DNA from 2 places in the Paenibacillus sp. GCM10027628 genome. Region 1 is predicted to be linked to the other one. Evidence: riboswitches for the same ligand, from Rfam matches in the RefSeq annotation. Region 1 holds a riboswitch; the other holds the start of a gene.
The links. Region 1 has a riboswitch for cyclic di-AMP ahead of ACFQZT_RS07845 (C40 family peptidase). Riboswitches for the same ligand answer to the same signal wherever they lie in the genome.
Positions count from the first base shown of each region.

Region 1 (7,624 bases):
ATGTGTTCCTCTTCGCCGGCACGATGCGGGAGAACATCGCGTACGGCAAGCTCGTCGCGACGGAAACCGAGATCTGGCAAGCCGCCCGTCGGGCGCGGCTCGAGGAATTTATCCAGTCGCAGCCATTGGGACTGGATACGATAATCGGCGAGCGCGGGGTGAAGCTCTCCGGCGGGCAGAAGCAGCGCCTCGCGATCGCGCGCATGTTCCTCAAGAATCCGCCGATTCTCATCCTCGATGAGGCGACGTCGGCGCTCGACACCGAGACCGAGGCCGCGATTCAGCAATCGCTGGCCGAGCTGTCGCAGGGGCGCACGACGCTGGTCATTGCGCACCGGCTGGCGACGGTCAAGAACGCCGACCGCATCGTCGTCGTGACGGAGCAAGGGATCACCGAGCAGGGCGGACATGACGAGCTCTTGGCTGTGGGGGGCGTTTACAGCCGCCTGCACCAAGCCCAGTTCCGCTCCTAAAATTTACATCGAAGATGGCCGTGAGGCAGCTTATACTAGCTGGCGGTCATCTTCTTTTTGTTTTCCATTTAATCGTAGAACTCCCAATAAAATCATGTTAAACTATGAAAAATAGTTTCTACCAATGGTAAAATAATAGATTGAGGTGTCTGATCTTGAAGCCGATATGGAAGTGGATGTTAATCGGATTGTTGACGCTCGTCTGTATCTTCTTGTTAAGTAATATTCGCAATTTGTTCATGTCTGTGCAGCCGGATCAGATGCGTGTAGCCTTAGGTCCGGATATGAGCATTCAAACGCTGACAAGTAAGCTGCCCGGCAGTCAGGTGTTGAATGAGAAGGCAGGCTTGCTATCCGTTCCTTACGGTAAAGCCGAAGAATATGCCGGTACCGCCATGATGATCCGGGGCGTATTTCGCGTGACGGCTGTTCCTCTTGAGCACCCCGTCATTTCTTGGCGTTATTACGCATTCCATTTAAAAGAACAGGCAATTGGCTTCCTCCATGGCGACTTCGGTAAATTCCGCAGCCCGACGAATATGAAAGAAACGCCGGTTATCACTGCACTGCCGATCATGCTGCTGCGCACATTGACCTATTTTATTCCCGGGCTGCTGCTGGCCATTCTGCTTAGCTTGCTCTTAGCGCTTGCGGCATCGATTTGGCCTCGTATCGGTAAAGTCATCGATGGCATCCATGTGCTGCTCGTGGGTTTGCCGGACTTTTTCCTCATCGTGCTCATTCAACTTGGTGCGATATATGCAACAAGAGCTCTCGGTCACTATGTTTTGCTCGTGGTTCAAGTCGGGGATCGAACTCCATTCCTGATCCCTTTTCTCACCATCGCTCTCATTCCGTCGGTTACGATCTACGGCACACTGCGCGTAGCGATGGCTCGCGAGCTGGGTCAGGACTATGTCATTACCGGACTGGCCAAAGGGCTAACTCGCCGCGAAGTGCTTTTGTCCCATGTACTGCGTAATGTGATGGAGGACCTGCTGTCGATTCTGCCGAAGGCGACAACGCTCGCACTAGCCAGCATGGCCGTCGCGGAAGCTATCTGCGGCATTTTTGGATTAGGCGGCTTTATTATCTCCCCAGTCATGCAGAGCGTTTCCTCGATATCGGTCATTTGCATGACGCTCGCACTAATCGCGATGGCATTCCAGGGAATTTATGCACTGCTGCGCAAAAAGTTTATCGTTCGTACACGGGAGGTCGCACAACGATAATGAGACGCTCATCGACAGCCTATTACTGTTCTCTCGCTCTTATGGTCCTATTCCTGCTTGTGATGCTCTTTGGAAGCTGGCTCAAGCCGCATGCGATAACACCTGATCATAAAATTAACATGATCCAATACCAAGAAGACGGCAAGACACGGTACGCCAAGCCACCCTTCGCACCGAACGGCATGTTCCTGCTGGGCACGGATCATCGGGGCTACGACATGCTCAGCCTGCTGCTGAACGGACTGAAATATACGCTTGGAACTGCGCTTCTGCTGACCTTGCTCCGCTTTGCACTTGCTCTCCCCGTGGGGTTATGGACCGGAATCACCGGAAAAGGCAGGGGCACACTGAGCTCCTTGCAGTGGGTTATCGCTTCAGTGCCAGCCTTTCTATTTCTCTTCCCCCCTTTGGCAGGGATGTATTATGGGCTTCGGCTTGATCAAGGAATCAATGCAGATCCGCATTATCTTTTTCTGTTTGCTGTGCTCTTTTTTATCATGGTTACTTTCATCGGTATCTTTCCGCTCGCCCATCAAGTAGCGGATCGGACAAGCTATTATAATGAAAGAATGTTTATTGAAGCCTCGCGTTTGATGGGAGGCTCAGTCCTGCATCGGATGATCCGTCATCTCATTCCGTGTATGCGAAATGAGCTGTCGTTTGTCTTCCTCAGCGAATTTATGCAGGTGCTCTTTTTGATGGGGCAACTTGCTGTCTTTAACATCGTGCTTGGCGGTACGGAAACGATCGGCGATGATGAAGTTGGCTATTCAATCAACATTACCATCACTGGGGAATGGTGTTCGCTGATCGCTTACGGAGCCAAATATATCCGCTTGCAGCCGTGGGTCATTCTAAGTGTCGGCGGCAGTTTTGCAGCGCTTCTCTTGTCACTGCAATTCTTCTTAAGCCAGTTGAAACGCCGCTACGGCAGCGAACGGGAATTCGTGTGATTTCAATAAAGAGGCCTCCTTCTCAAATGAGAGAAAGGGGGCCTTTTTACATTACGTAGCGATAAAACATATAAATCGTGTTGTTTTAACATATAATATGTGTTATTTTAATTTTAGTTCAATTACGCAGGAGGTGCTGTTAAGATGACGGAGGATAAAACAAAGAGACTTTCGGTGTACTTGCCTGAGAAGGTCAAGGCTGATTTGGAGCGGATGGCTGAGGAAACGGGGCTTTCGATGACTCAATTAATCGTCATGGCAACACATGGTTTGCTAGCCAATTATGGCGCGGTCGGCGGCTCTATCTTCGCGGACCTCTTGTCGGCTAAACAACGAATCGGCCAAGATATGGAGCAGAAACGGATCCTGCTGGATCAAGACAAACAGACTTTGCAAGACTATTACGGGGCGAGAGTGGACGAATATGAACGTATCTACAAACGTGAAGATCCCGACTATCAGCAAGGTTTGACGATGCTGGCGCAGGCGATGACGAATGTGGTTCGGGGACAGCGTGTTTTGGAGGTGGCTTGCGGGACGGGATATTGGACCCAATACGCAGCGGAAGCTGCCGATCACATTGTAGGTGTGGATATTCGACCCGAGGTGCTTCAGATCGCGAAGTCCAAGCCATGGCCTGCGAATAAGGTGTCTTTCTGCGTTGGTGATGCCTATCGTTTGGAGCAAGTCGAAGGGTCTTTCGATTGCGGTGTGGCCAACTTCTGGTTTTCGCATGTACCAAGGAACCGAATCGATGAATTTCTGGAAGGCTTCCATCGCAGACTGGGGGCAGGAGCTGAGGTTTTCCTGGGGGACAATGTGTATGTTCCCGGACGGGGCGGAGAGCTGATCCGCAAGGACGATTGTGAGGACACCTATAAAAGGCGCGAACTTGCGGACGGCTCCCAACATGAAATCATAAAAAACTATTTCAGCTACGAAGAGCTGAAAGACATTTTCAAGCCATATGCGAAGCATTTGAATATTTTCGTCGGAAGCAGTTTCTGGTATGTGAGCTACACGGTCGCGTAAATATACAAATGGGTTCCGATCGCCACCCATCAATGACCCGAAGTGAATTTCAGACCAAGTACGCCAACCAGGATTAGACTCATGAACAGAATGCGCATCAAACTAACCGGTTCATGGAGAAACAGTATACCGACAATAATCGCCCCTACGGCGCCAATTCCTGTCCAAGCCGCGTAGGCTGTGCCGATGGGCAGCGTTTTAGTCGCTATAGCGAGAAAATAAAAGCTTACAACCATCCCGGCGATCGTGATGCTTGTAGGGATAAGACGAGTAAATCCATTGGAAAATTTCAATGAAATCGCCCACACGACTTCAAAAACGCCGGCAATAACTAAATGCAACCAAGCCACTTTATCCACTCCTTTTCATAAAGCAATTAATTTGGCCACAAAAAAAGAAAAAGCCTGGAAGCAATATCGCTAAAGCGATAAGACTCCCGGGCTTTTCCCCCTCCGTGACCACAGCGTATCCGCTGTGTGTTTTCCCTTGGACCAGGCTGGCGCGAACGCCACGGAACCCTAGAAAACGACTTGGCGTTATTATATGACGCCTCACATGACATGTCAAGTTCAAGTTACAGCTAAACCCGGCTAAAAAGTGCTGGGGAAATTGGACGTCGATATTGCAAATATAAAAATAATGACAAAAAATGCGATAATGATCGCATACAACGCCGTTCCAATAATTCCGCATACGAGACCTGTAATTGCAAAGCCTTTGCCTTGCTCGCCGCGAAGCTGTATTTCTTTCGAAGCAATGCGTGAAAGCACGATGGCTATGATCCCCAAGATGATGCCCACATAAGGAATGACAATGGATAAAATACCCAACACCATAGCGGCGATAGATTTACCGTTAGTTTGTGATGATTGCGGTTGTTGTTGGAACGGGGGCTGCGTGCCGTTCAGATACGGTTCCATATAGAACCTCCTTCGAGTTTTTCAAAAAGATCTATGCCCCATTATAACCAGATCTTACCTGTGTATCTAGTGCAAGTTTCCGAAATGAATAAAAGCCCGACGGCGGCTCGATCGAGCTGGGCTTGTCTGGGCTTCATTCTTGAGTATTGCGAGAATTTTACTTGGATTGGACGGCAGTCAATTGGTTGTAAATATCATCCCAGAGTACACGTCTGGCTGATACGTACCGCTTCGCGTAGTAGGACTCGCTTAGCTTGTTTTTTACAACACCGTGATTGGTAGCGGAGTGAATGAATTCACCGTCTCCGAGGTAGATGCCTACGTGAGAAATCCCTTTACCATCGGTGTTGAAAAAGACGAGATCGCCTTTTCGAAGGTCGGATTTGTCAACCCAGTAGCCTTCTTGGTCTTGTGATTTGGAGCTGTGCGGAAGATCGATACCGAATTGCTCGAACACATAAGAGGTGAAGCCGGAGCAATCAAAGCCATTGGTCGTAGTACCCGCAAATTTATATGGGGTTCCGATTAAGCCGTCTACCGTTTCATCCAGTTTGGATTCTGCTGCAAAAACGCTACCTGCACCTATACTCAAAAACAAAACAAGACTGAAAACGAGAGCAACAACCTTTTTCAACTGCTTGTCTCCTTCCGGTGCCTACGAGGTTAGCTGGAGGGTTCGGTTGAAGGTTCCCTATGATCCCTGTCTGGCAAGATCAATTCACCCGGAATGGTTCCCCCGTTTCCCACAAAAAGTGGGAATTCGGCATGAAATATTTGGTTTTTTGATGCTAGTCCTAAGGATTCGTCATAAACATCGAAATTCCTCCTTCTCTATGCGCTATTCTATAAAAATATGTGAAATATTTCTTAAAATAGACAAAAAAAAGCCCCTTTTTTCAAGGGACTGGCATATCTTTTGAAATTTGGGCATTTTTCGCTGATTTTATTTGTTCATTTTGGCAGTCCAGAGCTGATATTGGGATGTGATCGCCCACATTTGCAAAAACATGTTGAACAGCGGATACAACTGATAGATGAGTAGTGCCACCAGGCCGGCCCAGATGTAGGTCGCTGTGACCGTAATCCCCGTCAATAGTCCCGATATGAGCAGGATAAGAAGTGCGAGTCCGAGGATCGGCAGCGAATAGCGTATGAAAGTGATAAACGTGGAAATAATGCCGATTCTAGCAGCAATCGCGAATTGCACATACATGAAAAGCAAGTTTAATAGAAAACCGTAGCTGAGCAGCCCCAAAAGCCAGGGGAGCATCTGTAGAGCCGCTTCTTCGTAAGAAGTCGTATGAGCGTATATCGTTTGCACCTTCGGGAGGAGCCAGAGGAGCGGCAGTAAGGAGAGGACCATCCGCACAAAGTAAGTGATCAGGAAAGGGAGTGTGAGCTCCTTGATTCCTTTGAAAAAGCGATAGCCAGCATTCTGGTGACGATGTGTCAGCGAGTAATAGACACCTGCGTTCAGCATGGGTGTAAGCAGCATGCGAGCGCCTAAGAGCGCGGCCAGCCACCAGAGGTAAGAGTGACTGAGATCCGTTTTGAGCAGTTGAAATTGTCCTTCGGCCAGGAAGAGCTGCATCGCCTGCTTCGGCTGACCGCCGCCAGGGAAGCGATGCATCAGCGGTACCAGCACTGACTGCACCAGCTTATAGAGCAGAGCGCCCCAGCCCATTTGGTAAAGAAATAAGGCGATGACAGCGAAAGGCTGCTGCAAGGCCGCCCTTAAGCCGGTCTTCATGTAACTTTTCAAGGCAGTCCCCCCCTAAAATATTGTGATAACTACCAAGCGACCCAGCCAAAAATCGTTTGCATGAGCTGAATGATGCCGAGATTCCAGCGAATTTTCCATTTCGGGTCGACTTCCGTTTGCATGTAATTGTTAATATGCTTGTTTTCCAGCACCAGCGAATAATTCGGATCAATCCGTACCCAATCGACTGGAGCTGTATGGGTGAGCTTGTATTCGATGCTGCTGTTGGCGCCATCCCACGTTTTGTCCAATGAGGTGCCGTCGGCAAAATGGAAGTGAATGGGGACCGCCGGAGAGTTGCCGCCGCGCTTCGAGATGAGAATCGTACTTTCGTAAGAACCGGCGCCTTTGGTCCCGTCTGGCTTGACTTGAATGCTCTCGACCGTATAGTCCATCATCATGTTGCCATACACATATTGATTGAAAAAATCGTCCCATTTCGTTTTGGTGACATCTTCAACAACCTTTTGGAAGTCCTTCGTTGAAGGATGTTTGAATTCCCATCTCTGGAAGTAGGTATGCATAATGCGATCCATCGTTTTGCTGCCGACCTGCTTTTCCATCGCTTTCAGCACCAGCTTAGCCCGGGTATACACGTTATCTGCGTATTCCCCGTGCCCTTTGTACTTCCAGGCATCCAGCTGCAGCGCATTAGGCGATGTGATATAGCTGGATTCCACAGGCAGATTCGGCGATACGCCGTACTCGGCCTCCATGACTTTATCCTCGGCGTAAGAAGTGAAGCCTTCATCCAACCAAGCTTCTTCGAATTCATTGGTGGCGACTAGCCCATAGAAGTATTGATGGCCGATTTCATGAACGACAACCCGCTCAAGTTCGAGATCCGGATCCTTGTCATTGGCCCCCCAAGCCGTAACCAGCGTTGGGTATTCCATCCCTCCGGCACCGTTGCCGCCAGGGGGCGGCACAACAATGGATAAGGTCGAGTACGGATATGTACCGTACCACTGGCTGTAACGGGCCAACGCTTTTTTGGCAGCGTACATATACCGGTCTTTCAAATCTTTATGGTTCGGATCAAGATAAAGCTTGATTTTGACACCGGGAATTTGCGGGGTGGAGAACGGTTCTTCCGCATAGATAAAGTTCGGCGATGCCGACCAAGCGAAATCATGCACGTCTTCGGCGTAGAATTGATACGTTTTCGTGTCGTTATCCGTCACGGCCGGTTTTACCGGGAATCCGGTAGCGGCAACGGTATAGCTGGCCGGCACTTGGATTTTCACGTCAT
Region 1 covers NZ_JBHTHA010000004.1:5,907-13,530, reverse strand. Annotated here, with positions in the region: gene ACFQZT_RS07875 (ABC transporter ATP-binding protein) at 1-473, shown strand, start outside; gene ACFQZT_RS07870 (ABC transporter permease subunit) at 629-1,705, shown strand; gene ACFQZT_RS07865 (hypothetical protein) at 1,705-2,658, shown strand; gene ACFQZT_RS07860 (methyltransferase domain-containing protein) at 2,803-3,690, shown strand; gene sugE (quaternary ammonium compound efflux SMR transporter SugE) at 3,720-4,040, opposite strand; guanidine-I (ykkC/yxkD leader) riboswitch at 4,122-4,223, opposite strand; gene ACFQZT_RS07850 (DUF4190 domain-containing protein) at 4,281-4,610, opposite strand; gene ACFQZT_RS07845 (C40 family peptidase) at 4,768-5,244, opposite strand; cyclic di-AMP (ydaO/yuaA leader) riboswitch at 5,248-5,386, opposite strand; gene ACFQZT_RS07840 (hypothetical protein) at 5,554-6,372, opposite strand; gene ACFQZT_RS07835 (M1 family metallopeptidase) at 6,402-7,624, opposite strand, start outside.

Region 2 (7,624 bases), on a different contig from region 1:
GTGCATTTCGATTATTGACTTGTTCCAAAGCGCTGAATAAAACCGAGTTTGTAAAACAGTAAAGACCCGGATTAATCTCACGTATACGTTTTTCATCCGCAGAGGCGTCTTTCTCCTCTACGATCCGAAGCACGTCACCTGCTTCATTACGAACGATTCGCCCCAATCCGAACGGATTATCAACAAAAGCGGTTAGCATCGTAACGGCTGCTCCGGATTGTCGGTGAGCAGTTAATAAAGCTTGATAAGTGTCCGTTGTCACAAGCGGCGTATCTCCGTAGCAAACCAGGGTAGTACCTTCCAGATTTCCGATAACTTCACGAGCTTGCATGACGGCATGTCCTGTACCGAGCTGCCGCTCTTGCCGGACGTATTCAACTTCATCTCCAAGCTCTTGCTCTATTTGTTCGGCATAAGCCCCGACAACCATAAGTAAGCGTTCTGCGCCAGTACCTTTCAGGGCATCGGTTACGTGACGAATCATCGGTTTACCACAAAGCGGATGCAGAACTTTATGAATTGAAGACTTCATGCGGGTTCCTAATCCAGCTGCCAGTATGATTGCAAATGTCTCGTTCACTGCTTATCTCTCCTTTTACTTGCTTGCGAATTGGATTGAGTGTACATGCCGGGTTGCCCTTAACCTACTCTTTTAAACGGCTCCAGCCATCATAATCATGAACCGCAATTCCGGCAAAAGAAGTACGGCCTTGGAGTATTTCACCCAAAGCGCTTAGATCGCGCATCATTTGCGACTTCCCCTTTTCATAATAGGAAATGAAGCTCTCGGAACTCTGCAGTGTCTCCACCGCAATGACGAGAGGTTTGCCGTTTTGCTCCGCTTCACCGAGCTCAGTCGCAACGCTGCTGCTGATGTCCGTTACATTGTCGCGGTAAGCCATAAGAGTGGATTGGTCAAGTTTTCGAATCATCCAGTTGGATAGGGTTGTCCGACCACCCATCCCGTCAGGTACGTTGAACTTCTCCAGCCAGACTGGCAAATCCGCGCCAGCCGTCAAAGTTGGGGTTTCTATTTTCATTTCTTCGACAAACCCGCTAATCGTATCCCGCCAAAGCCCCAGCATGGTATCCGTGTCCGCATACCAAGCCTTCAGGACGAATGGCTCGACATCAAGATGAATGCCCTTAAACTGTTCTGCGGCTGATACGCCATTGTTGTAAGTTTTCACCCAATCAATCAGCTTGTACACTTTAATCTGTTGTTCCCGAAGCACCCAGTCCGGTGCTCCCCCTAATGCATGAACCTCTATTCCGCGAGCGTAAGCCTCTCCGATAAAGCTTCTGTAGTCACCCACGGGAACATCGGGATCGACTTGCAAATAAATAAGATTGACCCCGTTCTGCTGAAGAAATTGCAGCGTGCTTTCCTTGTTCTCCAGCGCCGAACTTGTATCCCATAGCCAAGTCGCTTTATAAAACGGACGGTCTACGGTTGCGGCGTGAACTTGATTGGAATTGGTGATACCGGCATCCGCCGGTTGGGAGACGATGGCTCCAGTAAAAGTTAGACAGAGAACCGCGACTTTACTAGCAAGGCGGAACTTTGGCCGTTTACGTTGTCTTTTCACAGGAAACTCCTTCGATAATTAGATATAGGCTACAGAAACAAGGGCTGTTGGACTCTCATCAGACAATTAGATCCAACCGGCGATGTACATGCTCAATTTATATTGTTCGTGTTCGTTATTAAGAATGAAGTGGTACCTTATAATTCAATTTTGTTAAATAATTGTTGAGTATAGCTTAGAATCCTCATCATCCGTTCGTTAAAACGAATTATTTCTTTGGAAAAATGAGAAAACCTGGCCGATGGCCAGGTCCTTTGTCTATAGCCGTACGTTTGGGGGCGGACTTGTCTTTGACAATCCTCCCTCTCTCGTCTGTAAAGATGATAAACATCGTTCGAGACATGACTGCAACGCCCCCACATGTCTCTTACGATGTAAAACATCATTCCAGCTTCGCTCAGCGTACAAGCCTGCTTTTTTTCTCGTCTGTAAAGATGAAAAAGATCGTTAGAGACACAACTGCAACATCCTCACATGTCTCTTTCGATGTAAAACATCATTCCAGCTTCGCTCCCTGTACAAACTTGCTTTTTTTCTCGTCTGTAAAGATGAGAAAGAGGCTGTCGATTTATTTGGGATAGTTTTGACGTGAACGGAAACATGCTGAGAATGTATATGATTTTTCGTATTCATTTACAGAATCAGGGCCCAAATCACGTTTTGTGTATGAAATTTCGAATAGAATCGACTGATTCGATGTGTGCGCCGCTCATTTTGTATGATTTTTCGCATACATTTTGTGGTCTCCCGCAGATTTCCGAAGGTATGAACAGTAAATCGACAGCCTCAGAAATATCGTTAGAGACATGACTGCAAACCCACATGTCTCTTACGATGTAAAACATCTCTGCAGCTATGCACTTTCTGTCTCTTGTTCTACGCGTTGCAACTTTCATGGTGACTAGCCCCTTATACCGTGTACATTTCCCCTTCACATGCTTCACAGCCCTAACTCGCTCCATATTTTGTTCGAAAAAAGTGGACCCACGATCCATGAGGAAATGTTTCAGTACGTTTCTAGATAAAACATAGAAGGGTATAGCCTCCTGCTAAAAGAAAAAACCGCATAGAACTCAATTCTACGCAGCTTCTTTAATGAAATTTTATTAGTCCTTAAAAATTCCCGCAGGCACCTTGCCTTCCCATTCCGGACATGGCTTCATGCCCAATGCGTAAGCAATGACCGCAGCCGTATCTTTAAGCAACACACGATCCGTAATTTCTACTCCTTTAGCGACTTTCGGTCCGTGGCAGCCCCAAAAAACTGTCATATCGGCCGGATGGTCGCTACCATGTCCGCGCGGGTGGTCGCCTCCGCCTCCGTGGTCGGACGTTAGGATAATCAAGCTTTCTTCCATCAACCCCGCTTCGCGGATCGCCTCCAGTACAACGCCGACGTACCCGTCGATTTCCGTAATTTTCGCCAAATATTCCGGAATATGCGCACCGTACCCGAATTCATGTCCCGTGTAGTCGGGATCGCCGAAATGAATATACATCAGTTTGAGATCCGGATTTTCCTTAATATAAGCGGCTGCCGCTTCTGCGAGCTGTGGATCCGGCACGGATAAATCTTCGAAACCGCAGGACTGCTCGATAATGCCGTAATTGATCGGTGACCATTCCGAATAAGCGGCTATCTTGCAATCAGGCCAATTTTGACGTACCAGCTTCATAAAGGATGGATAGGGGCTGTCTTCCGGATAACGCGTATCCGATGCGAGCGCATTGTCCAGCCCATGTTTATCCGGCTCGACGCCATGGAACATAGAACCCCAGCACTGCGCGCTGATAGAAGGAAATACGGTTTGTGCGTTATAAGTCATCGCCCCATCATACAGTAGCCTATGAATGTTAGGCGTCGGCGTGTCCTTAATAAAATTGCCCGCACCATCAAGTCCGATAACAAAAACACGATTCGCAATTGCACTCATCATTGAAACCCTCTTTCCCGTCATTTACATCATCCCCTTTTACAAGCTAATCATAATGAAAACAAACAAATTAAGTCAACACAAAAACAACAAACAACAATCATATTCATGTTTATTGTTTGTTGTTTGTTGTTTGTTGTTTTACAATATGAGTGTTTTCATTTCTTATGTCCAATAAAATAGAATATTCCGTTAGCCTCATTGAGGGATCGTGAATACGTTATTTCCTAAAAAACGTCCGATTTAATGATGTAAGAGGAACAAGCTAGGATCATCTATTCCGTCTTTTCGGCTTCCGAAAAGCCCTATTTCCTCGGTTAACGTACTCACGTTCCGCTACTTCAAATTGTAGCGTGTTTTTCTCAAAATAGCGGATTGTCGTTCCACTTCAAAGGGTTATAGCAGTTCCTCAGGTTAGATCATGCATGCGAACACTATTGATCCAGCCTTTTTCTTGCAAATGCCTTATGCATTCAGCACGTTTCTTAAATGTTCATAATCCGATCAAAAAGTAAGCAGAATGGATTATCCATCTTGAACATGCTGGGGTCTCTTGCCCTATTTTACCTCAACAAAAAAAGAGGAGCTGTGACTAACCAAGCTCCTCTTTCACCTTTTCCCAATACCCAATTATTCTACTCCATCAGGGAAGTGCTTCTCATGGTACTTATCTCCTTTGTGCTTCAGATCATCAATCGTTTGCACGAGCGTTGAGACAATTTGCTCTTTCATCTCTCTTACGGTTTCATAAAACGCAACTTCCTGATCACCGATAGGCTTAATCCCGGCTATGGCTTGTGCTGCAACAAGTCTGCGGTGATGATCCTCAAAATCTTCCAATGACTTGATCACGTGTTTAGCATACAGTAGAATATCTTTGTTTTTTTCAGGAATATCTTTCTCCAGTTGTTCGATGCGATGAACCATGGCTCCATCACTTACCTCTCATAAATGTTATAAAATGGATGATTAACTCCTTTTACTGCAAAAAAAACCACAGAGGCACATGGCTCTCCGTGGTCAGTTATTGATCATGGCGGTCATCCTCTCTCACTTAACGCTTACGAGGTTAGCTGTCGGATTCGGGCAGCGAGATTGCCCTACCCCCATACAAATAATTTGTATAGGTGATTCACCCCTTCGATGACCATCTTTTGCGGATGGCTATCGACTTTGGTTCCCCCGTTCCTTCTTGGGATTCAGCGATTCAGGAACAGTATTTAGTTGATGAATTGAATGATACGCTCTCTTGAAAAAAATGTAAAATGAGGTGTGGAATGAATTCTTGATCATATCAAGAAAATACGCTAATCGGAAGCGTATTCATGCCTGTTTGACTTTCATTATCTATTATTTTATCCGGTATTCTCTGTCTTTCAAAAACTTCCTACAAAAACTTGTTGCGATACTCGGTCGGCGTCAAACCGTATTGTTTCTTGAAGCTCTCCCGGAAATGATCCTGATCCGTATAGCCGATCCAGTCGCAGATTTCGTAAATTTTGATGGAGGGATCCTTCAGCAGCCGGGCTGCTTCCTCCATGCGAAGACGAATGATCGAATGATTTATCGTCATGCCGGTCACTTCCTTGAACAGCACATTCAAATATTTTTCACTTAACCCGACCGAGGTTGCGACGTCGGACAGCGCCAAATCCTTGCGCATGTACCCTTCCTTCACATACTGGATCGCTTGCTCGACCAGCTTTTTCTTTTTCAAACTACCGGTCCATTCCCCTAGAGGCAGCGCTTCCGTCAAGTTCGGAAGTCTGTCCTTGGCGGCTTGTTCCGCGAGCGTCAACGCCTCTCGCTCTCCCCGTTCTTTGCGCAGCGTTTCGACCGCACGAGAAAGAACTTCTGCAATCTCAACAGGGTCGATCGGCTTCAGAACATAATCCAGCACTTGAAGCTTAATCGCCTGCCTTGCATGCTCAAACTCATTCAGTCCAGATAATATGATGCAGTGGATATCCGGTTTACGGGCTTTTACAGCCTCAATCACCTCCAGCCCATTCATCTTCGGCATCCCGATATCCGTCAACAGCAGGTCCGGTTCCTCCCGGTCCAACCAGGCCAGCGCCTGCTCTCCATTCTCTACGGCGCCCAGAAGTTCAATACCTAAATCCGGCCAGTTTATGGAACGCACTAACGTTTCCCGGACAATTTTCACGTCTTCCGCGATAAGCAGCTTAAACATTCACAACCTCCTTTCTTCCTGCCAGTTGCTCCGGATGATAAGGCAGGACGACTTCGACGCAGGTTCCCTCGCCCACCTCCACATAACGCAAGCCATACGCCTCCCCATCATGCAGTTGAATTCTCCGGTGAACATTCAGGGTGCCGTAGCCGGTTCCGGATTCATTCGTTTTACCGCCTGTCTCTCTTACCGGCTGCTGCCTGAGCATAAAATTCATCCGATCTGCTTCACAGCCACGACCGTTGTCTTCAACCCGCAGCACAACAAGCCCATCCCCTTCGAATCGGGCTGAAATTGTGATCCGGCAGCCCGACGTACGGTCTGCAAACCCGTGAATGATCGCGTTCTCCGCCAAAGGCTGTAACGTAAGGTGTACGATTTGCACCGATAAGAGATCGTCAGGCACTCGTATATCCACTTGCAAATCATCCAGCATCATTTTTTGAATATGGAGATAGGCTTCGACCTGTTTCATTTCTTCATCCAAGGAGATCCAGGTTTGCCCCCGATTCAAACCATAGCGGAATACATTGGCAAGGGAACGAACGATCCGGCTCGTCTCTTGGTCCCCAGCCATAATGGCCCGGCAGTTAATTAAATCCAAGGTGTTATATAAGAAATGAGGATTAATCTGTGCATGCAGCAGCTCCAGTTGAAGCTGACGACGTTCAATCTCCTCGGTAAAGGACTTTTCGATCAGACTATGGATCGTGACGAGCATGGAGGCGAACTTCTGATTCAACTCATCCACTTCATAAATCCCCGTGTATTGGTAAGGAAGCGGCTCTTTGAATTCCACGACTTCCGGACGCTGAATGGCGTTAACCAGCCTAGTGATGGGAACGGTTACCCGCACGACGATTCTGCGAAGCCAGAATCCCGCGATGAGCAAGGCTGCCGCTGTAATAGCAGCGCCGAATGCCGATATGGCGAAGGTGTACCTGCTAAAATGGCTCTCCGGAACTACCGCCAGCAGCTTCCAGCCGTTTTCCATGGTCTCAAACATCACCCTGTGGCTCTCTCCGTCGATTCTCGTTATGATCGATCCTTTGGAACCGGTCAATGAGCGTACATACGGGAGCTCTCCGGCATTTTCGAGAAAATCGTACCGCTCGCTATAGATGACCCGATCGTTTTCATCCAGCAGCAGATGATAGCCCTTCTCAAGCGGGGCATTGTCGAACATGCCCTTGATGCTGGATGTATCCGCGCCGACGATCACCGTACCGATGCTCCGGCCATCTTTGAGGCTCGTTTTTTTCCTTGCTGAATAAATCATAGCGGCATTTGCCGGGTCCGCCTTCTCGCCCCACCACACGTTCTGCCGTTCCCCGCGGTTCAATTGGTGAAACCATTCCCTATTCTGCAAATCCTCATTTTTAAAAATCCCCGTAATCGGGTAAAAATGGTCCGGTGCCATCGCGTAAAGCCCGCTCCCCGGTTCCAGCGCGATAGAAACCACGTAGGATTGCTGCGCAACGCTGCGGGAGCCGAAATCGTTCAAGAGGGACAGCAAGGATAGATTTTGCAAATTCGTCTCCAGCGTGTAATAATCGCCGGCCGCCTCGAAAGATTCCTGATAATGACTCTCCAGCAAATTTTCAATCGATTGATTGCTTAGAATGAAAGCAGCAACGTTATTCATCGTGTCGAATTGGTAGCCTACATTTCTGTAAACGAATTTCATCGACTGCTCAGCCATTTTGAGGGTATGGTCGTTCTGCACCCGAATGAGGATGTAACTGGCCGCCGTTGCAAAAAGAGCGATGAACGTGACAATCAACGCAAATATCGGAAGACTGAGCCTCGACAATAATCCAGAACGGCCGCTCCGTACTTGTCCGCGAATCGTCATCCTTACCTCCCCCTTTTACAGCGTTATGGCAGAAGCCCCGTCAGCCGGTATA
Region 2 covers NZ_JBHTHA010000003.1:90,222-97,845, reverse strand. Annotated here, with positions in the region: gene glmU (bifunctional UDP-N-acetylglucosamine diphosphorylase/glucosamine-1-phosphate N-acetyltransferase GlmU) at 1-580, opposite strand, end outside; gene ACFQZT_RS07370 (glycoside hydrolase family protein) at 645-1,589, opposite strand; gene ACFQZT_RS07365 (alkaline phosphatase family protein) at 2,696-3,526, opposite strand; gene ACFQZT_RS07360 (hypothetical protein) at 4,154-4,450, opposite strand; cyclic di-AMP (ydaO/yuaA leader) riboswitch at 4,566-4,738, opposite strand; gene ACFQZT_RS07355 (response regulator transcription factor) at 4,911-5,717, opposite strand; gene ACFQZT_RS07350 (cache domain-containing sensor histidine kinase) at 5,710-7,572, opposite strand.
Region 2: another riboswitch for cyclic di-AMP. It lies ahead of ACFQZT_RS07360 (hypothetical protein); the one in region 1 lies ahead of ACFQZT_RS07845 (C40 family peptidase).